One region of the Arthrobacter sp. IK3 genome, then DNA from elsewhere that is predicted to be linked to it. Evidence: riboswitches for the same ligand, from Rfam matches in the RefSeq annotation. Region 1 holds a riboswitch; each other region holds the start of a gene.
What was found. Region 1 has a riboswitch for S-adenosylmethionine ahead of ACSLGO_RS01190 (hypothetical protein). Riboswitches for the same ligand answer to the same signal wherever they lie in the genome.
Positions count from the first base shown of each region.

Region 2: linked by a shared signal. The riboswitch ahead of ACSLGO_RS09950 (bifunctional o-acetylhomoserine/o-acetylserine sulfhydrylase) and the one ahead of ACSLGO_RS01190 (hypothetical protein) in region 1 are both predicted to bind S-adenosylmethionine.
Region 3: linked by a shared signal. The riboswitch ahead of ACSLGO_RS12280 (flavin reductase family protein) and the one ahead of ACSLGO_RS01190 (hypothetical protein) in region 1 are both predicted to bind S-adenosylmethionine.
Region 4: linked by a shared signal. The riboswitch ahead of ACSLGO_RS04135 (methionine ABC transporter ATP-binding protein) and the one ahead of ACSLGO_RS01190 (hypothetical protein) in region 1 are both predicted to bind S-adenosylmethionine.

Region 1 is NZ_JBPPSW010000001.1:249,382-256,403, forward strand. Features, by position in the region: gene ACSLGO_RS01180 (MerR family transcriptional regulator) at 1-702, opposite strand, end outside; gene ACSLGO_RS01185 (tyrosine-protein phosphatase) at 800-1,546, shown strand; gene ACSLGO_RS01190 (hypothetical protein) at 1,606-1,992, opposite strand; SAM riboswitch class IV at 2,009-2,142, opposite strand; gene ACSLGO_RS01195 (NAD(P)-dependent alcohol dehydrogenase) at 2,274-3,320, shown strand; gene ACSLGO_RS01200 (SGNH/GDSL hydrolase family protein) at 3,398-4,369, opposite strand; gene paaZ (phenylacetic acid degradation bifunctional protein PaaZ) at 4,644-6,728, shown strand; gene ACSLGO_RS01210 (TetR/AcrR family transcriptional regulator) at 6,839-7,022, opposite strand, start outside.
Region 2 is NZ_JBPPSW010000006.1:163,847-170,868, reverse strand. Features, by position in the region: gene ACSLGO_RS09970 (CPBP family intramembrane glutamic endopeptidase) at 1-144, shown strand, start outside; gene ACSLGO_RS09965 (glycoside hydrolase family 2 protein) at 128-2,101, shown strand; gene ACSLGO_RS09960 (hypothetical protein) at 2,216-3,172, opposite strand; gene ACSLGO_RS09955 (VOC family protein) at 3,304-3,945, opposite strand; SAM riboswitch class IV at 4,070-4,186, shown strand; gene ACSLGO_RS09950 (bifunctional o-acetylhomoserine/o-acetylserine sulfhydrylase) at 4,254-5,570, shown strand; gene metX (homoserine O-acetyltransferase MetX) at 5,567-6,703, shown strand; gene ACSLGO_RS09940 (SGNH/GDSL hydrolase family protein) at 6,725-7,022, opposite strand, start outside.
Region 3 is NZ_JBPPSW010000008.1:132,364-139,385, forward strand. Features, by position in the region: gene ACSLGO_RS12270 (M66 family metalloprotease) at 1-2,467, shown strand, start outside; gene ACSLGO_RS12275 (PhzF family phenazine biosynthesis protein) at 2,525-3,382, opposite strand; gene ACSLGO_RS12280 (flavin reductase family protein) at 3,412-3,918, opposite strand; SAM riboswitch class IV at 3,970-4,089, opposite strand; gene ACSLGO_RS12285 (PhzF family phenazine biosynthesis protein) at 4,215-5,051, shown strand; gene ACSLGO_RS12290 (replication-associated recombination protein A) at 5,166-6,560, shown strand; gene rpsD (30S ribosomal protein S4) at 6,839-7,022, shown strand, end outside.
Region 4 is NZ_JBPPSW010000002.1:298,191-305,212, reverse strand. Features, by position in the region: gene ACSLGO_RS04155 (MetQ/NlpA family ABC transporter substrate-binding protein) at 1-128, opposite strand, end outside; gene ACSLGO_RS04150 (acyl-CoA dehydrogenase family protein) at 159-1,373, opposite strand; gene ACSLGO_RS04145 (LLM class flavin-dependent oxidoreductase) at 1,373-2,788, opposite strand; gene ACSLGO_RS04140 (methionine ABC transporter permease) at 2,816-3,481, opposite strand; gene ACSLGO_RS04135 (methionine ABC transporter ATP-binding protein) at 3,474-4,262, opposite strand; SAM riboswitch class I at 4,367-4,471, opposite strand; gene ACSLGO_RS04130 (SAP domain-containing protein) at 4,682-5,233, shown strand; gene ACSLGO_RS04125 (CoA-binding protein) at 5,255-5,671, opposite strand; gene ACSLGO_RS04120 (alpha/beta fold hydrolase) at 5,756-6,529, opposite strand; gene ACSLGO_RS04115 (LLM class flavin-dependent oxidoreductase) at 6,610-7,022, opposite strand, start outside.

The sequences.
Region 1 (7,022 bases):
ACCGCGGGCAAGAATCTCGGCGTGTACCGCCTGCCAGCTCTCGGCAATGTGCTCCATTGACCCGAGGTGGACTCCGCAGACTGCCGTTGGGACGGCCGGCAGCTCAACTGCCTCGGCGCCGTCGGGCACCGGTCCTGTGTGCGCGAAACCGGCAGTGATCCGCAGGCCGTCTTCGTCCATGTCATACTCCGCCACCGGCACACCGCCCGGCGTACCGGAGGGTGCCAGGAGCGCCCCGACGGCGTCGAAGAGCGGCCCGACGACGCCGGGGACTTCGGGCTGTTCGGACACCACAGCGCGCCGGGCCGCGAGCCGGACGGCGGGGAGGGGCTTTTCGATGATTTCGATCTGGGTCATGGCATTCTCCTTTTCAATAAGGTGGAGCCTGCGCTCGACGTCGATGAGCCGAGCCGCCGCTGTCCGCGCTTCCTCCGCGACTTCCGCACGCCGGATGCGCAGCAGGCCGGCGATGCGGCCCGAATCCACCCCGGAAGCGAGCATCGCGGATATATCGTCCAGGCCAAAGCCGAGGGAACGCAGTGCCACAATCCGGTGCAGCCGCTCGAGCTGGGACGGGTCGTAGGAGCGGTAGCCGCTGAACTCATCCACGTGGGCGGGTACAAGCAGCCCGGCGGTGTCCCAGTGCCGCAGCATGCGGTGGGTCACCTGCCCGATCTGCGCGAACGCTCCAATGGATAACATGCCTCAGTTCTCCTGCCTTCCACAGTGTCAGGGTCAAGTATCGCCCCCGGACTGCTTTTCGTGACGCCGGCGGTGCCATGACGCCTACGCTGGAGGCATGGGGAACCGGCCGAACCGCACTGTGAACTGGGAGGGCGCCGCGAATGCGCGGGACCTCGGGGGAATTCCGGCAGTAAGCGGGTACGTCCAGCCGGGGCGCGTGTACCGGATGGGGCGCTCCGAATGGCTGACGGGCCGAGGCTGGCGGCAGGCGCACGACGCCGGTGTCCGCACCGTCGTCGACCTGCGCAACGCAGCGGAGATTGGCCGCCGGGACACGGACCCCGTAGTGCCGCCGGCCGCAGTCCGCGGCATCCGCTTCCTGAACCTGCCCACCCAGGCACCCGACGATCCGGACTTCACCGCATTGACCGGCCCCTATATGAGCTCGCCGCGGTTCTACGCGGAGAACCTGCGCCGCTGGCCGGAGAAGTTCGCGGCAATCGCGCAGGCTGTTGCCGATGCGCCGCCCGGCGGCGTCGTTCTCCACTGTTCCGCAGGCCGGGACCGCACCGGCCTGGTGGCGGCACTGCTGCTGGACCTGGCCGGCGTCCCGCCGGAGGGCATCGCCGCGGACTACCGGGCAGCCCTGGCGGGTATCAATGACTGGCACCGGAGGCAGCAGCAACCGCGTGAACGTCCGCTGGACGACGCCGAACTGGTAGGCCGCGCGGACGCTGCCGAAGCCGAGCTGCTCAGTTTCCTGCGGGACCTCGACGCCGCAGCCTACCTGCGCAGTGCCGGAACCGGCGAGGAAACCCTCGCCCGGCTCCGGTCCCGGCTTCTCGACTCCCCATCGAGATGACAGAAACTGCACGTTACAGCGCTCATTCGGGCAGTTTCTGCCATCTCGGCGGTCGGGGTTCAGGCAGAACCGTGGTCCTGCATGGTGGCGTCATGACGCGGAACCCGGCCGCGGCAGGGAACCACCCTCTCAGGAGTGGCTAAGTAGAAAAAAGAGCTCCGGTTCCGGCCTGCATAGGCACCGGGGACCATCAGGGATGAATACCGGGTGCACCACTGGGGCTGTCCCTGCGTGGCAGCAAGGGCCTCGGCCACCAGCGGAACATCGTGGTGCCACATGATCTGCTGCCGGCCGTCCAGCACCAGGTAGATCAGGTCCAGCTCCGGATCGGCATGGACTTCGACGTCGATCCAGTCGTCGTACCTCATGAGGCGGCCGCCGTGGATCCAGTGGATCTTATGGCCGGGGTAGAAAGCGGTGCAGCGCGGGTCACTGGAGGGAATCACAGCGTGTCCTTCGAGATGAGTGTCCTTGCCCGCTCCGGTTGGACGCGGGCCGCTTCGTCATCCGAACCACCCGCCGAACAGTGGGGTTGGTGCATGGCCAGTCGGAGCTTTTCCGTACCCTGACGGGTGCGGAGGCCATATCTCGTGAAGCACTGATTACGTTAGCAGCCCGCAGGGACACCGGTACATCCTCCGGGGCTGCCGAATTGGGTACATGTAAATGCATGTATGGTGAGGAAGGTGGATAACCTCCACCCAACCGATTCAAAGAAGAAGGCATCATGCGTGCAGTTGTATTTGAGAAGTGGCAGACTTTCCCGTCCCTGACGGACATCGAGCGGCCCAAGCCGGGCCCGGGAGAAGTCCTGCTGAAGGTGGCCGGTGCCGGAGCCTGCCATTCCGACGTCGCCCTGTACAAGGACTTCGAGGAAGGTGCCCCGGGGTCGATCCCGCCGGCGTTCGTTCTGGGCCACGAGAACTCCGGCTGGGTCGAAGAACTTGGTGAAGGTGTGACCGGCGTGGAAGTTGGCGGCGCGTACCTGGTCTACGGTCCGGTGGGCTGCGGCCGCTGCAAGGCCTGCTCCCGTGGCCAGGACACGTACTGCGAGAACGCTGCGGAGATGCCGTACCTCGGCATGGGTCTGGGCCGCGACGGCGGCATGGCCGAGTACATGGTGGCTCCGGTGCGCAACCTCGTGCCCCTGGGCGACGCCGATCCGGTAGCTGCCGCCCCGCTCTCGGACGCAGCCCTGACTCCGTACCACGCGATCAAGAACTCGCTGCCGAACCTGGCCGGCGGTGGCAAGTACGCCCTGGTCATTGGCCTGGGCGGACTCGGCCAGATGGCGGTCCAGATCCTTAAGGCCCTGACCGGTGCCACCGTGATTGCCACGGACATGAAGGAAGACGCCATGAAGCGGGCAGAGGCAGCCGGCGCCGTTGTGGTGCCCGGCGGTGACGGCCAGGTTGAGCGTATCCGTGAGATCACCGGAGGCCGCGGCGTGGATGCCGCATTCGACTTCGTGGGGGCCGGCCCGACCATCAAGACGGCGGCCGCATCGATGGCCCCGCAGTCACGTTTCACCGTGGTGGGTATTGCCGGCGGAACATTCGAGTGGAGCTTCTTCACCACGCCGTACGAATCGACCGTCACCAACACCTACTGGGGCACCATCGAGGACCTGCACGAAGTGGTTGCCATGTACCGTGCCGGCCAGATCAAGCCCGAGGTGGAGCTTTACAGCATGGACAACGCGCTGGAGGCTTACCGCAGGCTGGAAGCCGGTGAGCTCACCGGACGCGCCGTAGTGGTTCCGCACATGAAGTAGTTCTTCCGGAGTCAAAGGCACGACGGCGGTGCCCGCGTTTGGCGGGCACCGCCGTCGTGCTGAGGGAGGGCCTGCGGTCAGCGGCGGCCGCGGCAGGGGTGGCCGCTGCCCGGATGCAGGTCGACGTCGGCGGTGATGGCTGCGAGGTACCCGTCGCGGTAGCCGGTGGCGTTCGGGTGCAGGTCGAACGGGCCCCGTTCGAAAATGATCCACGGATCGGCAGAGCCAACACCATGCCCGGCAAACTCGTCCACGACATCCACGTACGCAGACCGCCGGTCCGGGAGCTGGGCAGCGAGCACTGCGTTCAGCGCGTCGGTGCCGGCGTTGAACAGCCCGGCTGCCTCCGCGGTCAGCAGGCCGGGAGCCCCTGCTGCGTCGAACAGGTGCGGATAGCCCACCAGGACCAGTTCCGCCCGGGGCGCCAGGATGCGCAGCTGCGCCAGGGACTGGCGTACTTGTGGGGCCAATGCGGTCTCCGCGTACGCCTGCGCTGCGGCGAGGGCGGGTTCACAGGTGGCCGGAAGTTCGGCTCCGGCACAGGCAATGACAACTTCCGTAAAACGGACATCATTGCCGCCGATCGTCAGGGTGACCAGGTCCGTGTTCCGGTCGATGCTGCCTGCCGCCTGCAGGGCAGCGATCTGCTCCGGCAGGTCCACCGGCCCGGCAGGCGGCGCAGGCGGCGTCGTGGACGCCGTGGCGCCGCCGCAGGTAACGTCAGCATCCAGTTCAATCCTGGGCAGTGCGTCCAGCAGCGCGGGATAGCCCTCGGCAGTCCGGCCGCACGCGTCCAGCACCGCGCCGCCGCCGAATCCGGCCGCGTACGAATCCCCGAGCGCCACATAGTCAACGGTCCGCTTCCCGCCGCGGTCCCAGCCCTTGGACGGCCCATGGTGCCCGCGGTCCCGGTCAAGGCCGGACGCGGTCCATCCCGGCGGAGTGTCTGCGGCGGCTCCGGCCACCGGCATCACCACGGAGCCTGCCGTGAGCAGGCATCCGCTTAAAAGCACGGCTGCCGCCCGCCTCCACTTGCGTAACTCGAACATGTCCTTGCCTTCCGACGTCGTTGTCCGCAGCGCCGTGCCGCGTAACGGAACACGGTAACGGCCCCACCGCAGCGGCGGAACACGAAGGGTGCCGGGAGACGCCCGCGCCGAAAATACAGGAATAGCCAGGTGCCAGGGTGATGTGCGGCACGGCACTCTCATGTAGGCTGGATTCATTACCGACCGTCCGGTCAGTTATCGGCATGTGCCGCAGCTGCGGCCAGCCGGGCCGGACAGGCCAACGAACGTCCAGTACCGAAAGGGTCCGTCAAAGATGACCTCAACCGCCATAGACGTGCAAGTCGTCCCCAGCTTCGTCCAGGACGAATGGTGGACCCCGGAGAACACCTCCGCCAGCTCCGCCGAAGTCCGGGACGCCTCCACCGGCGAACTGCTCGCCCTGGTCAGCACCGACGGCCTGGACACCGCCGCGGCCATTGAACACGGCCGCACTGTGGGCCACCGGGGCCTGGCCGGGCTCACCTTCCACCAGCGCGCCCTGAAGCTGAAGGAATTGGCCCAGTACCTGAACGGCCGCCGCAAGGAACTCTACGAAATCTCCGCCCGCACCGGTGCCACCAAGATCGACTCCCTCGTGGACATCGACGGCGGCATTGGCGTCCTCTTCACCTTCGGTTCCAAGGGCCGGCGCGAACTGCCGAACTCCACCGTGGTGATCGACGGAACCCCGGAGGTCCTCTCCAAGGACGGTTCGTTCATCGGCGAGCACGTCTACACGTCCATTCCCGGCGTCGCCGTGCAGATCAACGCCTTCAACTTCCCGGTCTGGGGCATGCTGGAGAAGTTCGCCCCGGCCTTCCTCGCCGGCGTTCCCACCATCGTGAAGCCCGCTACTCCCACCGGCTACCTCACCGAAGCCGCCGTGCGCATGATGATCGAATCCGGCATCCTGCCCGCCGGTTCGCTGCAGCTGATCTCCGGCTCCGCCCGGGACCTGCTGGACCACCTCGACTACCGGGACATGGTCTCCTTCACCGGATCGGCGTCGACCGCCAACAAGCTGAAGAACCACACCAACGTCGTCGAAGGCGGTGTCCGCTTCACCAGCGAAACCGACTCGCTGAACGCGTCCATTCTCGGCCCGGACGCTGTTCCGGGAACGCCGGAATTCGACGCGTACGTGAAGTCCCTGGTCACTGAAATGACCGTCAAGGCCGGACAGAAGTGCACCTCCATCCGCCGCGCCATTGTGCCCAAGGCGCTGGTGGACGACGTCGTTGCTGCCGCTGCCAAGCGCATAGAGGAGCGCGTTGTGCTCGGCGACCCGCGCGCCGAAGGCGTCACCATGGGTGCGCTGGCCTCGGTGGAGCAGCGCGACGGCGTCCGTTCCTCCGTGCAGGCCCTCCTGGATGGCGGCGCGAAGATCGCGTTCGGCAGCCTGGACGCTCCGGAAACCGTGCAGGCGGACGGCAGCCGCGGCGTCGTCGAGGACGGTGCGTTCCTGGCGCCCATCCTGCTGACGTGGGACAACCCCGAGGCTGAGGCCCTGCACTCCGTTGAGGCCTTCGGTCCGGTTTCCTCGGTGATCGGCTATGAAGACACCGCCGACGCCGTGCGGCTCGCTGCCCTGGGCGGCGGCTCGCTGGTAGCGACCGTCGCCAGCAACGATCCGGAGACCGTCCGCGAGGTCGTCACGGGCATCGCCGGCCACCACGGTCGCGTGCACGTGCTGAACCGGGAAACTGCCCGCAGTTCCACGGGCCACGGCTCGCCCGTGCCGCACCTGGTCCACGGCGGCCCCGGCCGCGCCGGCGGCGGCGAGGAGCTCGGTGGCATCCGCGCCGTCAAGCACCACATGCAGCGCACCGCCATCCAGGGCTCGCCGAATATGCTGACTGCCATCACCGGCGTCTGGCACACCGGTGCGGACCAGAACTTCGACGAGACGCACCCGTTCCGCAAGGACCTGGCCACGCTGAAGATCGGCGACGCCATGGCCTCCGAGCTGCGCGAAGTGACCCTCGAGGACATCACCGCCTTCGCGAACAGCACCGGAGACACGTTCTACGCGCACACCAACCAGGAAGCTGCCGAGGCGAACCCGTTCTTCCCGGGCATCGTTGCGCACGGCTACCTGCTGCTCTCCTGGGGTGCCGGACTCTTCGTGGAGCCGGCTCCGGGTCCCGTACTGGCCAACTACGGATTGGAGAACCTGCGCTTCATCACTCCGGTGGCAGCAGGCGATTCGATCCGTGTGACCCTGACCGCCAAGAAGATCACGCCGCGTGAAACCGACGAGTACGGCGAGGTTGCCTGGGACGCCGTCCTGCACAACCAGAACGATGAGATTGTTGCGACGTACGACGTGCTGACCCTCGTGGAGAAGCAGCGCGCCTAGCCTCCTTCACCCACACACATCGAGATGACAGAAACTGCCCGTTAGAAGCTTCTAACGGGCAGTTTCTGTCATCTCGATGGGGTGTATGGGCGCGGGTAAAGCGAACGGGGTCAGGGCTTGCCGTGCAGGCCGTCGAACATCATGGAAATGATGTCATCGGCCAGCTTTTCCCCGCTGAGGGAGCCGCCGGGCTTGTACCACTCGACAATCGAGTTGATGGTGCCGAAGAGCAACCGGGTAGTGGTGCGCGGATCGATGTCACTGCGCAGGGAGCCTTCGGAACGCGCGGCGTCC
Region 2 (7,022 bases), on a different contig from region 1:
AACTTCCTGATGGGACTGCTGTTCGGGTACGCCTATTACAAGACGAAGCGGGTGATGCCGCTGGTCATTGCCCACGCGCTCGTGGACATCGCCGGGTTCGTTGGGTTCGCCCTGTTTGGATCCGCCATTGGAATTGGAGACTGACGCCTTCATGGCATTGCTGACACCCTGGGGAGAAGCCCTGGACCCGCAGAACGTCCTGCCCGACTATCCGCGGCCCCAGCTTGCGCGCGGAAACTGGCTGAACCTCAACGGGTACTGGGACTACGCCATCACCCCCGCAGCCCAGGCGGACCCGCCAGCGTCCTGGGACGGCAGGATCCTGGTGCCATTCTCGCCCGAGGCGCCGCTGTCCGGCGTCGACCGCCAGCTGCAGCCGGACCAAGCGCTCTGGTACCGTCGCACCTTCGAGGCACCGGCGGGCCGGGGAGGCCGGGTTCTGCTGCACTTCGGAGCCGTGGACCAGTCCTGCACCGTCCTGGTCAACGGACGGAAAGCGGGGGAGCACGACGGCGGCTACCTTCCTTTCGCCCTGGACATCACCGCGATGCTGGATGATGGTCCTCCTGGCGCGGAGGCCGTGCATAACGGGCGTGCTGGAGCCGCGGCTGCCGCGGAAACCGGGGAGGCTGCCGGGCAGGAGATTGTGGTGCGGGTCCTGGACGGCAGTGAGACGAACGGGGCATCACGCGGCAAGCAGAAGCTGGACCGCGGAGGAATCTGGTACACGGCGCAGTCCGGGATCTGGCAGACGGTCTGGCTGGAACGGGTCCCGGAAACCTGGATTCGCGATGTGGTGCTGACTCCGCTGGACTCGCTCGACGGCGTCGAAATCACTGTGTCGATTGACGGTGCTGCTGCTGGTCCGGGTGCGGAAACCGGGCGGGAAACGGAGACCGAACGGAATCCGCCTGCCGAACTGAGCCCGGAGGCCGGACCGAGGCCGCCCGCCGAACCGAGGCCGGAGGCCGGACCGAAAATCTCCGGCGAGGTGGCGGTCTTTACCGGTGGCACCGAAGTCGCAGCGGCGGCCTTCGTCCCGGGGCAGCCGCTCCGGCTGGCCCTGCCAGACCCACGGCTGTGGAGTCCGGAGGATCCGTTCCTCTACGACGTCCGGGTTCGCTTTGGCGCGGACGAGGTCAGGTCCTACTTTGGTCTGCGGACGTTCGGCACCGGTATTGATCCCGCCGGACACAAGCGCCTGCTGCTCAACGGCAAACCCTACCTGCACGCCGGCCTGCTGGATCAGGGCTACTGGCCGGACGGGCTGTACACGCCGCCTTCGGACGATGCCATGGTGTTCGACATCCAGACGGCCAGGGACCTAGGCTTCACGATGCTGCGCAAGCACATCAAGATCGAGCCGCTGCGCTGGTACCACCACTGCGACCGGCTGGGCATGCTGGTCTGGCAGGACATGGTGAACGGCGGAATGGGGGATGGGCGGGCGCCTGAACCTGTGCCGCTGCCGGGCCGGGGAAGCAGGAGCGACCGCCGGTATGCGAAGTTCGGCCGCAGCGACGCCTCCGGCCGCGAGGCGTTCCGCCGTGAAGTGCGGGAGACCGTTGGGCTGCTCCGGAGCGTTCCCAGCATCGCCGTCTGGGTTCCGTTCAACGAGGGTTGGGGCCAGTTCGACGCCGCCGACGTCGCTGCTGAGCTCCGGGAGCTGGATGCTACCCGGACCATTGACCATGCCAGCGGTTGGCATGACCAGGGTGCCGGCGACGCCAAGAGTCTGCACGTGTACGCCGTTCCCTTCCATATCCGCCGGCGGTGGCAGCGGGACCCGCGGGTCATCGTCCTCTCCGAGTACGGCGGCTTCAGCCTCCCCGTCGAAGGACACACCTGGAACACCAAAGTCTTTGGCTACGGCAAAACCCTGCGCAGCCGGGCCGAGCTCGAGAAAGCGTTCACGGCACTGCACCGCGAACAGATCGAGCCGGCTCTGCGGGAAGGCCTTGCCGCCACCGTCTACACCCAGCTCACCGACGTCGAGGATGAGGTCAACGGGCTGCTCACCTACGACCGCCGGGTGCTCAAGGTGGATCCCGCCGTCGTCCGCGGTTTGAACGCGGACCTGCTTCGTGCCTTCGTCCGGTAGCCTGCCGGTTCTGCTGCCGGTTTCCACGGAATCGACCGCCTAGCAGTTCTGCTCCCGGTTAGAACCGGCAGCAGAACTGCCAGTCGTGAGCGGATATCGGAACTGGCAGCGGGATCATCGACGTCGTTTTCGGGGCAGACCCGCCCTCACCAGCCGCTGGACCAGTCCGTCGGGATTCTGCGGTGAACCTTGGAGATCGGTCCAGGACCATCGCACGAATCCCACACCAGTCGCCCGAATGGCGTCTTCACGCCGCTTCTCCCGAACGAGCGTCTCCCAGGACGGCTGCATTGTTTGGGTGCGGGGATCCCCAACGTTTCGTCCGTACTTCACAGCACCGTCGAATTCGCCGACCAGTCTGTGTTCGCGCCAAAAGAAGTCAGTGCGGCCGAGGAGTTTTCCGCCGGGGGACCGGAATTCCTGCTGCAGTTCCGGTGCTGGAAACCCATGCCGGCGGAGGATAGCTCGGGAGAACGACTCACCCGGTGATTCAGAGCGGGCGTCAGCGAACTCCAGGACCCGTAATGCCCGGCTACGTTTGGCGGAATCCGGAAGCCTGCCTGCAACAAGGCGAAGGTCATCTTTGCTGAGCGGAGAGAACCCTTTCAACATGTCAGGACGGAGGGCATGGTCCATAGCTGGAAGGGCCCGTTCAAAGGGCAGATAGGCGGCCATGTCAATAACGGTCTGCGCGCGGGACGTGAGTTCCACCCCGGCATACACAACCAGTGGATCCAGCAGTTTCCGCCTGGTCCAACGCAGGTCGCCCCGGCGCCGGCCGTGCGAACGGGTGGATGCCAGAAGCAGAATCTCAGGCAACGCACCGACGACGGGAATGCCCCAAATGACTGCTGCCGTCTCCTGTACCAGGACGCGGGTCCCCACGGCGGACTCGACAGCCGCCAGTATCCTTAGCCGTTCACGCTCCCGGGGAGGCAACCGGCCCCATGCGACAGCGTCGACGTAAACGCCGCGCCTCAGACGAACCAGTTCCCCGGCCAGGCAACGTTCGGACAGTGGCTTGCCCAGTCCGGCATGACCGTCGGCTACGAATAAAAGTTCTGCATCCATTCCGTAGCTCTACGGGCAGGCAAGCAATCCCACCAGTGTCCTGGCCCCAAATGTGGATGACAGGGAGCCGACTGGTTTGCGGTTCTGCTGCCAGCTGCAACTGGCAGCAGAACCGCAGACCGGAGCTAGAACTAGATCTCGACGAGACCCTTCTCGGTGGCAAAGGTGACGGACATGATGCCGGGGGTGCCCTTGGGAGAGACCCAGGTGACATCCACGGACTCGAGCGGCTTTTCGACGGGCATGCCCAGCCACTCGGTCACCCGTGCGGCCGAGCCGGCAATGGTGAGCGACTGCAGCGAGACGGTGCCTTCCAGGGCACGGGAGGGGTGAAGGTCTGCCTTGTCCTCATCCCAGCGGAGCATGTAGGGAACCTGCGGGTCGGCGATCAGCCCGTTGATGCCGATCTGCCGCCAGGTGAGTTCCTGTCCGTCGGGGAACTTGCGGTTGCCGGGGACGGAGGAGCGGCCAAGGCGTTCTTCGAAGGGAGCAAGGTCCTCAACGGCAACACACCAGCCCATCCAGCCGCCGCCGGCGTCGGAGCGTGCACGGACGGCTTGTCCAAACGGGGCCTTGTCCGAGGCGGGGTGGTTCAGTACTTCAACAACCTCAACATACTGGTGGTTGGCCAGCGGGAGGATCATGTTGCGGGTACCGAAACGGGGATGGACTCCGCCTTTGACGAAGTCAGTTCCCAGGGCAGCAGCAATGCGTTCCGTGGTGGCCAGCAGGCCGTCGGATTCGCAGGCGTAAGAGACGTGATCCAGGCGCATGCGAACATCTTGGCACGTTGTGACCTGTGTCTCGACTAAGGCAAGCCTAAGCGCCGTAATGCGGCACTTTCACGCTGCGTCATATGGGTTGCACAACTGCCGGAGCGTTGGTTCTATTGGTACAGGTCATGAGTGCCAGCAGATAGCCCCGGCTTGCTGGCCGGCAACCCTCCAACCGCGGTGGGGTGCCCCGGGTGAAGACCTGGCCGTACGCAAACAGGCGTACCGGCAAGCGCGGGCCACACGTGTCGCTCCGGAGTATCCCGGACTCGACCCTGTGGGGCCCCTGGTCATAAAGGGAGCACACAATGTCTGCCAACTGGTCCTTCGAAACACGCCAGATCCATGCAGGTCAGGAGCCCGACGCCGTAACCGGCGCCCGCGCCCTGCCCATCTACCAAACCTCGTCCTTCGTCTTTCCCAGCGCCGAAGCGGCAGCCAACCGGTTCGCGCTGGCGGAACTCGAACCGATCTACACCCGGATCGGCAACCCCACCCAGGAAGCGGTGGAGAACCGCATTGCGTCCCTGGAGGGGGGCCTCGGAGCGCTGCTGCTCGCCTCCGGCCAGGCAGCCGAAACGTACGCCATCCTGAACCTCGCCCAGGCCGGCGACCACATTGTGGCCAGCCCCAGCCTTTACGGGGGCACGTACAACCTCTTCAAGCAGACGCTGAAGAAGTTCGGCATCGACGTCACGTTTGTTGCTGACCCGGACAACCTCGACCAGTGGCGCGAAGCGGTGCGGCCCAACACCAAGGCCTTCTTCGGCGAGGTGGTGTCCAATCCCCGCCAGGACGTCCTGGACATTGAGGGGATTTCCGGCGCGGCGCATGAGGCAGGCGTCCCGCTAATCGTGGACAACACGCTCTCCACTCCGTACCTGATCCGTCCCATTGAATGGGGAGCGGACATCGTGGTGCACTCGGCCACCAAGTACCTCGGCGGGCACGGCACCGTTATTGCCGGCGTGATCGTGGACTCCGGAAACTTCGACTTTGGTGCGGACCCGGAGAAGTTCCCCGGCTTCAACACCCCTGACGAGAGCTACAACGGACTCGTCTACGCGAGGGACCTCGGCGCCGGCGGCGTCCTCGGGGCCAACCTGGCCTACATCCTCAAGGCCCGGGTCCAGCTGCTCCGGGACCTCGGTTCGGCGCTGTCTCCGTTCAATGCGTTCCTCCTCGCCCAGGGGCTGGAGACCCTCAGCCTGCGCGTGGAGCGGCACGTCGAAAACGCCGTCGCCGTCGCGCAGTGGCTTGAAGCGCACGACGACGTTATCTCGGTTGCGTACGCAGGGCTTGAGTCGAGCCCGTGGTACGAGAGGGGACGCAAGTACGGTCCCCGGGGAACCGGAGCGATTGTGTCCTTTGAAATTGAAGGCGGTGTGGAAGCAGGCAAGCGCTTCGTCGATGGGCTCGAACTGCACTCGCACGTGGCCAACGTGGGGGACGTGCGCTCCCTGGTGATCCACCCGGCGTCCACGACCCACAGCCAGCTCGGGGCCGAGGCCCAGGCGGCGGCGGGCGTCAGCCCGGGGCTGGTCCGCCTCTCGGTTGGCCTTGAGCACATCGATGACATCATTGCGGATCTCGATGCCGGTTTCCGCGCCGCCAAGGGAGCATGAAGTACAGCGTGACCACCTACCCGCCTGCACCGCAGCACCCTGTCCGCGTTCTTGACGGGGTGCTGCGGTACGCCCCCATCGGTGACCTCAAACTCGAAACCGGCGGTGTCCTTCCGGACGTTGTGCTGGGCTACGAAACCTGGGGCGAGCTGAACAGCGACGCGTCCAACGCCGTCCTTGTTCCGCATGCCTTGACGGGGAGTACTCACGTTGCGCAAGGCAGTTCGGATGAGCCGGGCTGGTGGGACGGACTGGTCGGCCCGGGGAAGACCATCGACACCGACCGCTTCTTCGTTGTCTCCATCAACATGCTCGGGGGTTGTTACGGTTCCACCGGGCCGGGGTCCGCGGATCCGGACGGACTGCCGTGGGGTTCGCGCTTTCCGTTCGTGACCATTCGGGATTCCGTGCACGCCGAAGCCCGGCTGGCGGACCAGCTGGGCATCCGGCGCTGGCACACGGTGCTGGGCGGATCGCTCGGCGGCGCCCGGGCACTCGAGTGGGCGGTAACGGAACCCGAACGGGTGGCCCGGTGCGCGGTGATAGCAGCGACGGCGGCCAGCACCGGTGAGCAGATCGCCTTTGCCCAGGCGCAGGTGGCGGCAATCCGTTTGGACCCGGACTACAACGGCGGGGACTACTACAACGGCCGTGCCCCCGTGGCGGGACTGGGCCTGGCGCGGCGGATTGCGCACATTACCTACCGGTCCGAGGCCGAACTTCAGTACCGGTTCGGCCGGACGCCGCAGCCGGGGGAGGACCCGCTCGGTGCTGCCCTCCCGGCAGAACGCGGCCGCTACCAGGTGGAGAGCTACCTGGACCACCAGGGGACAAAGCTCGCAGGAAGGTTCGACGCCAACAGCTACGTCATCCTCACCGAGGCGCTGATGAGCCACGATGTCACCCGGGGCCGGGGCAGCCTGAGCGAAGCGCTTGCCGCTGTCCGGGCTCAGTTCCTCGTGGCCGCGGTGGACTCGGACCGGCTGTATTTCCCGGAACAGTCCTACGAACTGGCAGCCGCGCTTCCCGGCGAGAACCGCGTGCACCTGATCAGCGCGCCCATTGGACACGACGGGTTCCTCACCGACGTGCTCCAGCTCGGGGACGTGCTGCGGAAGGATTTCTTCGGCTAGGCGCCTGCTCCGCGGAGGAACCTAGCCCTGGCCCGCAGGCCCGGCGCCGGCGGTTTGCGCCCCGGCAGCCTCGGAGGAGCCCTGCGGCATCCGCTTTCCGAAGAACGGGCCGGCGTCCGGGCGCTTGGGTGAGATGCCGTCGCCGGAGGAGCGGCGGCGGACCCGCCGCATCACCCACGGCATCAGGTATTCACGGGCCCAGAACAGGTCCTCGGAACGTGCCGTCCGCCAGTTCTTGGGCGGCAGTTCCTTCACCCGTGCCGGTTCCAGGGTGTGCGGAACACTGAGCGTCTCCAGCACCATGGCCGCAATGGTCTGG
Region 3 (7,022 bases), on a different contig from region 1:
GGTATCAAAACTGACCATGGCCAATTACGAACCGGTACGCCTGGATAAGGTCATTGTGGCGTCCGGAACGGTCTACGAGGAAAAGAGCGCCGTCAATGGCGATGTCTATTCCGGGGACCTGCGGGAGAACGTTGGCAAGGCCCAGGTGAGCACGGGCATAAACCTTGCTAACTTCGGCACCACCAGCGGACCCATGGACCAGAGGCAGCCCGGCACGTTCAACCAGCGGATCATCCACCACTCCGCCGGCAACTACGCCAACGGGGTACACCGGCACGGACTCAGCGGCGGCAACGGCATGGCAACCCTGTATGACTCGGTGGGCAATGAGCTCAGCCACGAACTCGGCCATTCCTACGGGCTGGGGCACTACCCGGGGGTCGACACGTCCAAGCAGGGCGACGAACGGGTCATCAATGCGAGCCACCACAGCGAAAGCGGCTGGGGCTACATTGCCTACCGGGACCGGATGCGGTCCAACCTGTCCTCGAACACCGCTTTCACGGCCGAGGGATTCGACCTAAGCGCCGGAAAGTTCAGCCAAAACTACCAGGCGATCTACAACTACCACCGTGACACCATGTCCGGCGGCAGCAATTCCAGCACCCTTTCCCGCTACACCCATGTCACCGGTTACAGCACCGACATCACCCAGCGCTCCCTGCGCACCGTGGTTCCGGACCTCGCCTATCCCAGCGGCTACCGGGACTGGGACGCCGCCGCCGGTCAGTACGTCGATGCGAAGGTGAAGACACCGGCATTTTCGGCTCCCCGGCCTACAGCGGTAGGGGTTCCGGTCTACACCCTGCTGGGCGGGTACAACCCTGCGAAGCCGGAGCAAACAGTCCTCTACCCCGCGTTCCGCAGCAACTACGGCAACGTTTTCCGCCTTCCGCAGGCGGATACCGCAACCACGGATTCAACCCGCCGCTGCTGGCTTGAGGTCACCTTCGCCGACGGCCGGGTGGATAGGACCGCGCTGCAGGCCAGCGACGGTGTCAAGCAGTTCAACGTCAACCTGGCGCATTCCGACCAGCCGTCCGGGGCATCGATGTACTGCCGCATCAACGGGACAACCACCAAGCTGGGCAACTCGATTTCAATTGCGCCGAACCAGGAACCGCTGCGTCCCGCCGTGGTGATTGGGCAGGACGCCGGGTACGAAGCCCTGCGGGCCGTTGAGCTGCCGGAGCTTGAGGCGAAGCTGCAGGCCGTAGCAGGCCGCGCGGCGCCGGTGCTGGATACCGAGGGAACCGTGCTCCTGGCGAGCTGGAAGGACGATCTGCGGGGACTCAGTTCGGCCGCCCGGGACATCGCCGATTCTGTCCTGGCGCAGACGGAGACCGCCGCCTCGGTGGACGCTTTCATCCGGCTCAACCAGGAGCCGCTCGAGTCGGGGAATGCGGCCGTGACCGCTGAACTGTTCTCGCTGCTGGACACAGCCGGTTTCACCGAGAGCACCACCCGGGTGCTCCCTGCGGGTGGAAGCCTGCTGGTAGACGGCGGCCACTGCCTGGTGCTGGGAGAAGACCTCGGCGTCACCGTGCCCAAGGACAAAACGCTGTGCGCCGACACGGCCGCCCAGCGCTGGTTCCAGGATGCGCGCGGAGCCATTCACAGCGAACTGCGTCCTGACCTGTGCCTGGTGGCCGGAACGCCGGTCAGCACGTCCCCGTGTGCCCGGACGTCGGGAGCCCAGGTGTGGATCCAGGAAGCTGACGGACACCTCAAGAGCGCTGTCTCGAGCTATCTGGACTTCTACCGCAACCAGGGAATTGCGGGAATGTACGGGAGGACAAACGGCTCCAACCAGGTCTGGACCGGGCTGGCTGCGGCCGGCAGCCCCGGGACGGCCGTGCTGAGCGCGGCCAGTCTCGCTACTATCGCCGGCCTGGATTTCGCCGTTGCGTCAACGGACGCGTTTATCCGGGTGAACGGAGCAGGCCTTGAAGCCGGGGACCCGGCTGCCGCAGCAGAGCTCAAATCCCTCCTGGCCGCGAATGGATTCATGGAAAGCTCCGAGAAGTACCTGCCGGAGGGCAGCCGGCTGCAGGTCAACAACGGCCACTGCCTGGTGTTGGGGGAGGACCTCGGCGTCACCGTGCCCATCAGCAAGAACGCCTGCGCGGATACGGATGAGCAGCGCTGGTTCATGGACACCCGCGGCGCCATCCACAGCCAGGCCCGCCCCGACCTGTGCCTGGTGCCGGCAACTCCGGTAAAGGCAGCGCCGTGCGCACCGGCTGACGGATCCCAGGTATGGCTTCCGGAGGCTGACGGGCACATCAAGAGCGCCGTCTCGAGCTACCTCGACTTCTACCGGGAGCGGGGATTCGCCGGCATGTACGCGAAGAACTCGGGCGCAAACCAAATCTGGACCGGACTCCAGGCAGCTGCGAATCCGGGACTGGCCGCACTGAATTCCGACAGTCTGGCTGTGCTGTTCCGGGTGGGACTTGATGCCTAGCTGAGCCCCCGGTGGTGCGCGTCCGGAGGCAGCGACGCACACCACCGGGCCGGCGCATCAGATCCTGATGGTCCCGGAGATGAGGGTCCTGGACTCGCCGCCCACCCAAATGTCCCCGCCGTCGGCTTCCACCTGGACGCGGCCGGTTCGGCCCAGGACCGTCCCCTGCGCGGCGGTGTACGTCGACGGCGCCCTTCCACTGCCAATCAGCCACTGAGCTGCACCGGCGTTGAAACTCCCCGTCACGGGGTCCTCACAGGGAAGCTCATCGGAGATGAAGGTGCGTACTTCAAACTCGCTCGCGGCGCCGCCGGGGTGCGGGCCGATGACGCCGACGGCCAGGCCGGCCATGGCCGGGTAGTCGGGCCGGATGGCCAGTACCTGAGCTGCCGATTCGAGCAGCACACCGATCCACTCTGGCCCGTTGACCAGCCAGGCAGCGTCCTTCAGCGCCTCACGGGGAAGCCCCAGGCCGGCCGCCACACGGTCCAGGACGTCCCGGGCAACAGGCCCGAACCGTGTCAGTTCCGGAGCCGCGAAGGCCAGCAGGCCGGCGTCGTCCGCCTTGATCCGCACCAGGCCGGCGGCGGATTCCTGGACGAGGATGCCTTCCTGCCGGGGTTTGCCTCCGGCTTCCAGCCAGGCATGGGCAGAGCCGAGGGTGGGATGCCCGGCGAACGGCAGCTCCTCGGTGGGCGTGAAGATCCGGACACGGTAGTCGGCCTTCGGAGCCGTTGGCGGGAGGAGGAACGTGGTCTCGGCCAGGTTGGTCCAGTTCGCAAACTGCTGCATCCGGGCGGTGCTGAGCCCGGAGGATTCAAGGACGACGGCAAGCGGATTGCCGCCGAAGGCCTCGGAACTGAACACATCAATCTGGGCGAACGGGCGGTCGGACGCGGGAGTTTCGGGAGTCACTATCTGAGCTTAGTGAAGTGGGTGCCGGCTCAGGCAAATGCCGGAACCGCGAGATTCCGGAAGGCAGAGCCGTGAAAGACCAGCGGCTCATGTGCGCCGTCGTGGGTTGAGTAGCCGTGGACGCGGAGCAGGACGACGGCGTGATCCCCGGCAGGTATCTCGTTCTCGACTGACGTTTCGAGCCAGAGGGCGGCCTCGTCCAGGAACAGGGCGCCCGTTTCGGTTTCGTGCAGGCTCAGCCCGGCAAAGCGGTCGCCGTCGCGGGAAGCGATCTGGCGGCAGACGCCGTCGTGCCCCGTGCCTAGGACAGACACGCCAATCCGTCCGGCAGTCCGCAGAACCGGCCAGGTGCGGGAAGTGTTCTGCACCGCGAACATGACCAGGGGCGGATCCATGGAGACGCCGACGGTGAAGGAGGACGCCACGATTCCCTGCGGTGCGCCGTCGATTTCCGCGCAGAGGGCTGCAATGCCGGATGGGAAGCGTCCAAAGGCCTGGCGCAGTGCGTTGGGATGGAGATCGGTTTCAAGTGCCATGGGGATTCCTCTGCCTGACGCGCAGCCTGCTGCGTGAACCGCGGAAGGCCAGCGCTGTACTTGCCGGACCGGGAGATCCACCGGAACGGCCGAATCGTCACCTGGAGCACCCCGCTACGGCGAGAGGGTTGCCGTCCAGCCGGCCAGGGCCTGTGGCTGGAACTCTTGATTCTGGCTACCAATCTAGGAGCCGTAATGTCCCGGGGCAAACATCCGTCACATTACGGCCACGCCGGGCAACACTTCGTAACGGCACGTCTTCCCGCACTCCCGCAGACAGCCATTACAGTGTCCGCATGAGACAACGCTGGTTCAAACAGGTAGACGTCTTCGGCAGCAAGCCGTATCAGGGCAACCCGCTGGCCGTGGTCCTGGATGGAGAAGACCTCGACGACGAGGCGATGCTGCAGTTCGCCCGCTGGACGAACCTCTCCGAAACCACTTTTGTCCTTCCCGCTACGCAGGACGAGGCGGATTACCGGGTGCGGATCTTCACGCCCGGCGGGGAGATTCCGTTCGCCGGACATCCGACGCTGGGAACCTGCCACGCGTGGACCGAGGCCGGCAACACACCGATCAAGCCCGGGCTGGTGGTGCAGGAATGCGGAATCGGGCTGGTGCCCCTGCGCGTCAACGCGGGCCTGGCGGCGTTTGCGGCTCCCCGGCTGATCCGCACCGGGCCGGTGGAGGAAGGGACACTGGCGCGCGTGACGGCTGCACTGGGGCTTACTCCGGACCAGGTCCGCGGACACCAGTGGGTGGACAATGGTCCCGGCTGGCTGGGCCTGCTGCTCCCGGATGCGGAGACCGTACTCTCGCTGCGTCCGGACCACGCCGCCATCGGCGACCTTCGGGTGGGTGTGATTGGCCCGCAGCCGGAATCAGCCGAGACGGACTTCGAGGTCCGCGCGTTCGCGCCCGGCCTGGGCGTGTCCGAGGATCCGGTTACCGGAAGCCTCAACGCCGGACTGGCCCAGTGGCTGATCGGCGACGGAATCGCCGAGGAACGCTACACCGTCACCCAGGGCACCGCTGTCCACCGCTCCGGGCTGGTCAGGGTCTTCACCCGCGAGGGGCGCATCTGGATCGGCGGGGAGTCTGTCACCTGCATCGACGGCTCCGTTTCCCTCTAATCCCATCCAGATGACAGAAACTGCACGTATGGAGCCCCATACGTGCAGTTTCTGTCATTTCGTTTGCGGGACGGGCGGAAACGCGGGGGGAGAGGGCACGGGTAGCCTTGAAGCGTGAATGACTTGTTCAACAGCGGCGAGGACCAGGACCAGCAGGACTACGACGACGACGCCGCGGAGACAGACTCCCGGCAGCGCCCGCGCAGCCCGCTTGCGGTACGCATGCGCCCGCGCAGCCTCGATGAGGTTGTTGGCCAGCAGCACCTGCTGGCCCCCGGGTCACCGCTGCGCACCCTGGCCGAAGCCCCGCAGGGCGGCCCGGCAGGCCCGTCCTCGGTCATGCTCTGGGGGCCGCCCGGAACCGGCAAGACCACCCTTGCGCACGTCGTGGCGCGGGGACAGGGCCGGAAGTTCGTTGAACTCTCGGCAATCACGTCCGGCGTCAAGGACGTCCGCCGGGTCATGGACGACGCGCTCACCGCCCGGGACCTGCACGGCATCACCACCGTCCTGTTCCTGGACGAGATTCACCGCTTCAACAAGGCACAGCAGGATGCGCTGCTGCCGGGAGTGGAGAACAGATGGGTTGTCCTGATTGCGGCAACCACGGAGAATCCGTCCTTCTCCGTGGTGTCCCCGCTGCTTTCCCGTTCCCTGCTGCTGACTCTCAAGCCCCTGACCGAAGCGGACATTTCCGGGCTGCTGCAGCGCGCCGTCGAAGATGAGCGGGGGCTGGCCGGCCGGGTCAGTCTCAGTGATGAAGCCCTTGAGCACCTGGTGCGCCTGGCGGCGGGGGACGCCCGCCGCGGGCTGACCGCGCTGGAGGCCGCTGCCGGCGTCGCGTACTCTGAACGCGACCCGGACGTGACCGTGCCCACCGTGGAGCTGGCACACGCAGAACAGGCCCTGGACGTTGCAGCCCTGCGCTATGACCGGGCCGGGGACCAGCACTATGACGTCACCAGCGCCTTCATCAAGTCCCTGCGCGGTTCCGACGTCGATGCCGCCCTGCACTACCTGGCCAAAATGCTGGAGGCGGGGGAGGACCCGCGCTTCATCTCCCGCCGGCTCATGATCTCCGCGGCGGAAGACGTTGGCATGGCTGATCCGACGGCGCTGCAGACAGCGGTAGCGGCGGCCCAGGCCGTGCAGATGATTGGCATGCCCGAGGGCAGGCTGATCCTGGCCGAGGCCGTGGTGCACATTGCCACCGCTCCAAAGTCCAACGCGTCCTACAAGGCGATTGGCGCCGCTACTGCGGACGTGCGGTCCGGATACGGGATTGGCGTGCCGGCGCATTTGCGCGACGCTCACTATCCGGGCGCGAAGCAGCTGGGCCACGGCAAGGGCTATATCTATTCCCATGACGCGCCGCATGGCATCGCCAAGCAGCAGTACGCGCCGGACGACCTGGTGGGCAAGGACTACTACAAGCCCACCGCCAACGGAGCGGAACGGGATATCTCGGCCCGGCTGGAACGGCTCCGCGGAATCATCCGCGGACAATAGGCGGAAACGTCCGCCGGGGCGGCGCCGGCACCCCCGCTCGGAGGGCCCGGTGCGTGCTAGCATTGTTGGTTGACTGGCAAGCGCACTGCCGGACCATCCCACCAACCAGCCGGATTTACTTCCGGATGCGGTGGAACTGTGTCCCGTAACTGCGTTGCAGCAGAAGGCAGCGGTTGGCCGGAGCTCTCCCTAATGGAGGCCAGTGACTACGTATTAGCCGTGCACGGCGGGTTCTCCCGGCGCGTACGGCAAAACCGCCAAAACAGTGAAAGGTGAACGTGGCTAATTCAACACGTGCACGCCGTCAGGCTCGCGCTTCGCGCGCCCTCGGCATTGCTTTGACCCCCAAGGCAGCAAAGTACTTCGAGCGCCGGCCTTACCCCCCGGGTGAGCACGGCCGCGCACGCCGCAAGCAGGACAGCGACTACGCAGTCCGCCTGCGCGAAAAGCAGCGCCTGCGCG
Region 4 (7,022 bases), on a different contig from region 1:
GCAATGATCTTGATGGTCTTGTCGCCCGACGCCGATGCCCCGCCGGTCAGGCCGCATCCGGTGGCGGCGGCCAGTGAAGCGGTTCCGGCACCGGCAAGTGCGAGTTTGAGAAAGTTCCTGCGTTCCATGGGTATTCCTTCGAAGAAGTGCGAGTGTGTTTAGCGGTAGGCGGAGGGAACCGGTTCGGTCCCGTTCAGGAAGAACCGGCCCAGTTCGTTGTATTTCCAGGCAACGGGGTCATGCAGGGTGTGGGTGCGGACGTCCCGCCAGTACCTGTCGAACCCGTATTTGCTTCCGGCCGCCCGGGCACCGGTGACGTCGAAGATCCGCGCCGTGACATCGAGAGACACCTCGTGGGCGGTGACCTTCGCCGCGGCGATCTGCTCGGCGACTCCGGCCCGGTCCGTGGCGGTGAGCGAGTCCCCGGCGTCGAACGCCCACTGCAGGGCGGTGGTGGCCTGCTCGACGACGGCGGCCAGCGCCTGGAGCCTCGCGGTGAAGGATCCGTAGTGGTTCTGGATAAACGGATCGTCCGACGCCGATTCAACCTCCGCGTGGAACCATGGCCGGGCGGAGCCGAGGGTGTAATCCCGGGCGGCAAGGACCGCTCCTTCCGCGGCAGCGAGGTAGGCGTGGGCGAAGAGCAGCTGGAACGCGGGTGTGGTCAGGACCTGGTGCGGGAGGCGTTCGCCGTCATGCGTTCCCAGGTTGGTGATCACCTCGGAGTCCGGCACGAACACGTCCCGGAACTCGATGGTGTTGGTGGCTGTGAGGCGGGAACCGAGGACGTCCCAGTCATCGTGGCGCACCACGCCCTCGGAGGCGGTGTCGATGACCAGCGCCAGCCGGGAGCCGTCGTCGAGCACTGCCCTCGCGTAAATCCTGTCCGCCACCCGGCTGCCGGTTGCAAACGGTTTCCTGCCCGTCACCAGGTAGCCGCCTCGGGTGCGGACGGCGGTGGCCTGGGGACCCTGGGGCGTGCCGGTGGAGGACCAGAGCCACTGGTGGATCAGGCACTCGTCCGCGAGGTCCTGCCCCCGCGCCGGATCGAGGTCGATGTAGGGGAAGGCCTGGAAAATGTAGTGGTAGCCCAGCAGCTGGCCAATCGAGTTGTCCGCCCGCGCCACCCGCTGCACAATCTCGAACGCGGTGCTCCAGCTGATTCCGGCACCGCCGAAGCGGGCCGGAATGGTCAGCGGCAGCAGCCCGGACCGGCGGAGGATTTCGACTTCCGTGAACGGCGGCTTGTTGGCGGCGTCGCGTTCCAGGGCATCCGCGCCGAGGATTGCGGCGACCTCGTCGGCGATCTCAAACCAGGGGACAGCCTCCGGGGCCGAGGTATGGCCGTAACGGGTCAGCAGGCTGGCGGTCATCAGTTGGCTCCTGACGTTGCAAGGGTGTTCGTGAAGGCTCCGCGGAATGCGGCGGCACGGTGGCGTTCGTTCAGCAGCGGGCCGGCACCGAAAAGCTTCTCCCGCAGCGTGCCCGGGGCGTAGTCGCTTTGGGCCAGGCCCCGGCGGCGCAGTTCGGGCAGCACCCCGTCGATGAAGTCCGTGTAGGAGCCGGGCAGGACGGCGTTGATGATGTTGATGCCGTCCACGCCGGCGTCCTGCCAGCGTTCAAGCTCGTCGGCGATCTGTTCCGGCGTGCCGGTGACCTGCTGGGCCTCGGTGCGGTAGCGGGCGACGTCCGCCAGGGTGGGGTTGCCGCCCGGGGTGGAGTCGATAATGGCCTGCAGCACGCCGCGCCCGCCTTCGGTCTGCACGTCTCCCAGCGGGGTGTCCAGGTCCAGGCCGCCGAGGTCGATGCCCAGGCCGCCGCCAATGTGGGCGATGACCGCGTCCAGGTCCAGGTATTCATCCTGTTCGGCTTTCTTCCGCTGCGCTTCCGCCTCGGTTCCGCCCACCACGAAGGACAGGCCGGTGAACACCTTGATGTCATCCGGGAGCCGTCCGGCTTCCACAGCACGGGCCCGGACTCCGGCGGCTACCTTCGCGGCATGGGCCGGGTTGGGCGCAAAGATGAAGGTTGCTTCGGCGTTGGCGGCAGCGAACTGCTGACCGCGCCCGGAGCTGCCGGCCTGGAAGAGCACCGGGGTGCGCTGCGGGGACGGTGAGCTCAGGTGCGGCCCGTCAATGGAGTAGCGCTCGCCGCGGTGGTGGATCTTGTGGACCTTGTCCGGGTCCGCGTGCACCCCGGCGTCCTTGTCCTGGATGAGCGCGCCCTCGTCCCAGGACCCTTCCCAGAGCTTGTAGACGGCGTCGGTGTATTCGTCCGCCCAGTCATAGCGTCGGTCGTGTTCGGTGAGGCCGTCCCCGCCGAAGTTGCGGTGCGCGTTCTCCAGTACGGACGTGACGATGTTCCAGCCGGCCCGGCCGCCCGAGAGATGGTCCAGCGTGGAGAGCTGCCGGGCGAAGTGGAAGGGGTGGCTCTGCACCACGGACGACGTCGCTGCGAGCCCAATGTTGCTGGTGGCACCGGAGAGGGCGGCAAGCAGCAGCAGCGGATCGTTGGCCGGCACCTGCAGGCCGCGGCGCACGTGGGAGGCCCAGCCGCCGTCGTGGTTGCCGTACAGGCCCACGACGTCGGCGAAGAACAGGGCGTCGAATTTCGCGTCTTCGAGCCGGCGGGCCAGGTCCGTCCAGAAGGACAGTTCGTTGAAGCGGTGCTGTTCGGCGTCCGGGTGGCGCCACTGCCCGCCGCGGATGTGGCTGGTGGTGTTCATCAGGAAGGCGTTCAGCAGCAGGCGCGGACGCGGCCCGTTGAAGCGGGTACTGGGAGTGCTCATGGGGTTCTTTCGGTAGGAATGGGAAGGCTAGAGTCGCTTGTCGGCGCGGCGGGAGAGCCAGGAGCCGCCCAGCTGCACGGCCTGGACCAGCAGGACCATCAGCACGATGGCGGTGAGCATCAGCCCGGTCTCATAGCGGTAGTAGCCGTAGCGGATGGCGAAGTCGCCGATTCCGCCGCCGCCCACCAGGCCGGCCATCGCGGAGTAGGAAATGAAGCTGACCGTCATGATGGTGATTGAGCTGATCAGCGCCGGACGGGCTTCGACCAGCAGGACGTCCCGCACGATCTGCCCGCGGGTGGCGCCCATGGAACGGGCGGCTTCCACCACTCCTCCGCCGAGCGCGGTGAGGTTCTGTTCCACGAACCGGGCGAAGTAGGGAATGGCGTTGATGGTCAGCGGCACAATCACGGCTGCCGTTCCGATGGTGGTTCCCACCACGAACCGGGTAAACGGGATGATGGCGATCAGCAGGATCAGGAACGGAAAGGACCGCACCAGGTTCACCAGCGAGTCCAGGATCCGGTGGAGCCTGGGCTTGTGTGCCAGTCCATCCGGGCCGAGGGCGTACAGGAGAACCCCCAGCGGGGTGCCGATCAGCACCGCAAGGGGAATGGCCACCAGCAGCATGGTGCCGGTCTGGCCCAGGGCGGCGAGCAGTTCCGGCCACACTTCGGCAATGCGCTCAAGCAACGCGGGCTCCTTCCCGGGCAGCGCGGTCCAGGGTGATCTCATCCGAGATCAGGTACCGGCCGATCGCCGTGGCCGGAGTGAAGCCGGGACGGGAGAGTTCCGCGAGCGCAAACTGCTCCACCACGCGGCCTTCCTCCATGACGGCCACGTTGTCCGCGATGGCCTTGATGACATTCATTTCATGGGTCACCACCACGATCGTGATGCCGAAACGGGCGTTCACATCACTGAGGTACTGCAGCACGGAGGCCGTGGTGCGCGGATCGACGGCGGAGGTCGGTTCGTCGCACAGCAGCACCTTGGGGCGGGTGGCCAGGGCGCGGGCAATGGCGACGCGCTGCTTCTGCCCGCCGGAAAGTTTCGCCGGGTAGGTTCCGGCCTTCTCCGAAAGGTCGACGACGGCGAGCGCCTCCAATGCCCGGGCGCGCCGCTCAGCGGCACTCTTCACTCCGGCGAACTTCAGCGAGAGCTCAACGTTCTGCGCCGCGGTGCGGTTGTTCAGCAGGTTGAAGTGCTGGAAGATCATGCCGATCTCATGCCGTGCGGCACGCAGCTCACCGTCCCCCAATTGGGTGAGGTCCGTGCCGTCCACCAGTACCCGGCCGGCGCTGGGCCGTTCCAGCAGGTTGATGTTGCGCAGCAGGGTGGACTTGCCGGCCCCGGAGAACCCGATGATGCCCTGGATGCTTCCCCTGGGAATGGCCAGGCTGACGTTGTCCACAGCGGTAAAGGCCGATTCACCGCCTCCGAAGACGGTAGAGACGTTTTCAATCCGGATCATGCTGTCCTCCTGCGGTCTAAGCCCGGGAAGAGGTGCACGCTGCGGGAAGGAACGGGACCCGGACCTCAGGGCACGGGAACACGGACCGGATAAGAGCAGGTGCTTCTCCATCGGTCCTGGCGGTAGCACCCTGCTTCGGCGGGATTGCCCGCGGAAGGGGGTTGCTGCGGCGTCACGGAGCCAGGTCTCTCAGCCGCTCTGGATGGTTACGGAACTATCTAAGCCGCGCGTACCCCGGTAGGGCCAGAACATTTCCCCGTGCGGCCCAATGCGTCGGCACGTAACGTGCTCCGGCGTCACAATCGGTTTTGTTACGTCTTCCGGCGTCCTGCGCCATCCCGCACCGAAGCTCTGAAATCACTTGGCCCGGGCCCGGCGCGGGAGCACCGATTCTCCGGCCTGTCCGGGAGGATGGGAACGTGACAGCTACGGAACGCCCCGCCCTCGCCCCTTCGCTTGGGCCGGAGGAATTCCGCCGCTGGTACTGGCTCAAGGATGAGCTGCAGGCATTCGCCCGCGCGCAGGAACTATCCGCTGCCGGTTCGAAGGACCAGCTCACCGAACGGATAGCCGCATTCCTGGGCGGCGCACCGTTTCCTCCCCCGGAAACCCGTCCCCGTTCCTCCCGGGAGCGTCTGGTTCCGCCGCTGACCATCCACACCGTTATTCCGGCGGGACATCCCTGCACCCAGGTGCTGCGGGAATTCTTCGTCAATGCCCTGGGCCCCGGATTCAGGTTCGATGCGCCCATGCGCGAGTTCTTCGCCGCCAATGACGGCACCGCCACGCTGGCCGCTGCGCTGGATCACTGGCACGCCACCCGGGATACTGCGGCACGGCCGATCGGCCGGCAATTCGAGTTGAACCGCTTCTCGCGGGACTGGCATGCAGCGCATCCCGGCGGCACCAGGGACCAGATGCTCCAGGCCTGGAAGACGCACCGCTCCCTGCCTGTGGACCTGCGGAACTAGGTTTCGCGCGGCGCTCCGCCGCTAGAGCCCGAAACGCCCGGCTTCAATGACCGGGCAGGTGTTCATGACGACGTCGAGCCCGGCGTTCGCGGCACGCCTCGCGGCGTCTTCATCCACCACTCCCAGCTGCAGCCAGACGGCCTTGGCGCCTACCGCGATGGCCTGGTCCACGACGTCCCCCACCTTGGCCGAGTTCACGAAGCAGTCCACAACGTCCACCTGGCCGGGGATCTCCGCCAGCTTCCGGAAACCCTGCTGGCCGTCGAAGGCCTGGCCGGACAGGTTCACGGGAATGATCTCCATGCCCAGGGAGTCCCGGACAAACCGTGAAACCCCCACGGCGGGGCGGGCCGGGTTGTTCGAGAGGCCCACTACCGCCCAGCGGCCTTTAGACGTGAGCAGCCGGGTAACGACCTCGGGATCGTTGCGGTGCGCCATGCGGTACCTCCTTGAGTCGATGCAGGATTCCCACCCTACGCTCAGGGGAAAACGCACCCGGCACCGGGCCTATTCCAGCCGCCTTTAGTTCAGGAACGCCTCGACGGCGGTGGCCAGGATCCGGTCATCAAGCCCGTGCCAGCTCCCCTCCAGCAGCTGGAAAGAACCTTCCGGCAGCAGCTCGGCGGTTTCACGCGCCCATTCGCGCAGCCTGTCATCGCTTCCGGAACTCGCCAGCACCAGGACCGGAACGCGGATACCGGTCAGGGACCGCACATCGGTTTCCAGCAGCAGGGTCAGGTCATAGGAGATGGTGTGCGCGGCCGGCTCGAACGGACTGGTGTCCGAAGACTCAATCATCTCCGGCGGCACCCCGATGGACTCCTGGAACAGCCGTACGGCACCGGCCCGGTCACCTGCCGCCAGCAGCTCATCCAGTTCGGGGCGGATGTCCGGGTCCTCGTCACTGTCTTCGGTGAGCGGCGGTTCCACGGCGATCACGCTCGAAATGACGGCGGACTCCGAGGCGGCCCGCAGCGCCAGGACCGCGCCGGAGGAGGTTCCCAGCAGGGCCGCCGTTCCGCCCGCGGTCTCCACCACCGCCAGCAGGTCGTCTACCTCGGATTCGGGGGTGTACTGTTCCCCGTCCCCGCTCTCACCCTTGCCTCGGCGGTCATAGGTGTAGACGGTGTGCCCGGCGGCCAGCAGTTCGGCAACACCGGCCATCCCCGAGGTGGTCCGGTCCACCATCACGGGGTCCACCACCACCAGCGGCGGGCCTTCTCCCTGCCGTTGCCAGGCAATCGGCGTTCCGTCGGCGGAAAGCACACGTCCTGAGGCTTCGGCTGATGGATCCATGGGGTTCTCCTTAGCTGGAAGCTGCGGGTCCCTCAACGGTAGGAGCGCCGGGGAACCCGGTCAATGGCCGCCCCGGACTCCTAGCCGTTGACGGCGGGGGCCAGCCGGAACTTCGCGCCGCGGTGGTCTTCCGGCAGCTTGTCGCCGGCCCCGAAGAGCTTGTTGCGCAGCGTGCCGGGAGCGTATTCCGTGGGGTAGGCCCCGCGTTTCTGCAGCTCGGGCACCACATACTCCACCACGTCCTCGAAGGTGCCGGGCGTGACGGCGTAGGCCAGGTTGAAACCGTCGACGTCGGTTTCCTCCACCCAGCGGATCAACCCCTCCGCGACCTCCGCACCGGAGCCAACCAGGCGTGGACCAAGGCCGCCGATTCCCGCGCTGGCGGCGATGTCCCGCACCGTCCAGGGAGCGCCGTCGTCGTTCACCTTCTGGAAGTTCGCGGCCGCTGACTGGATGGCATTGGACTTCACGGCACCCAGCGGCTCATCAAGGT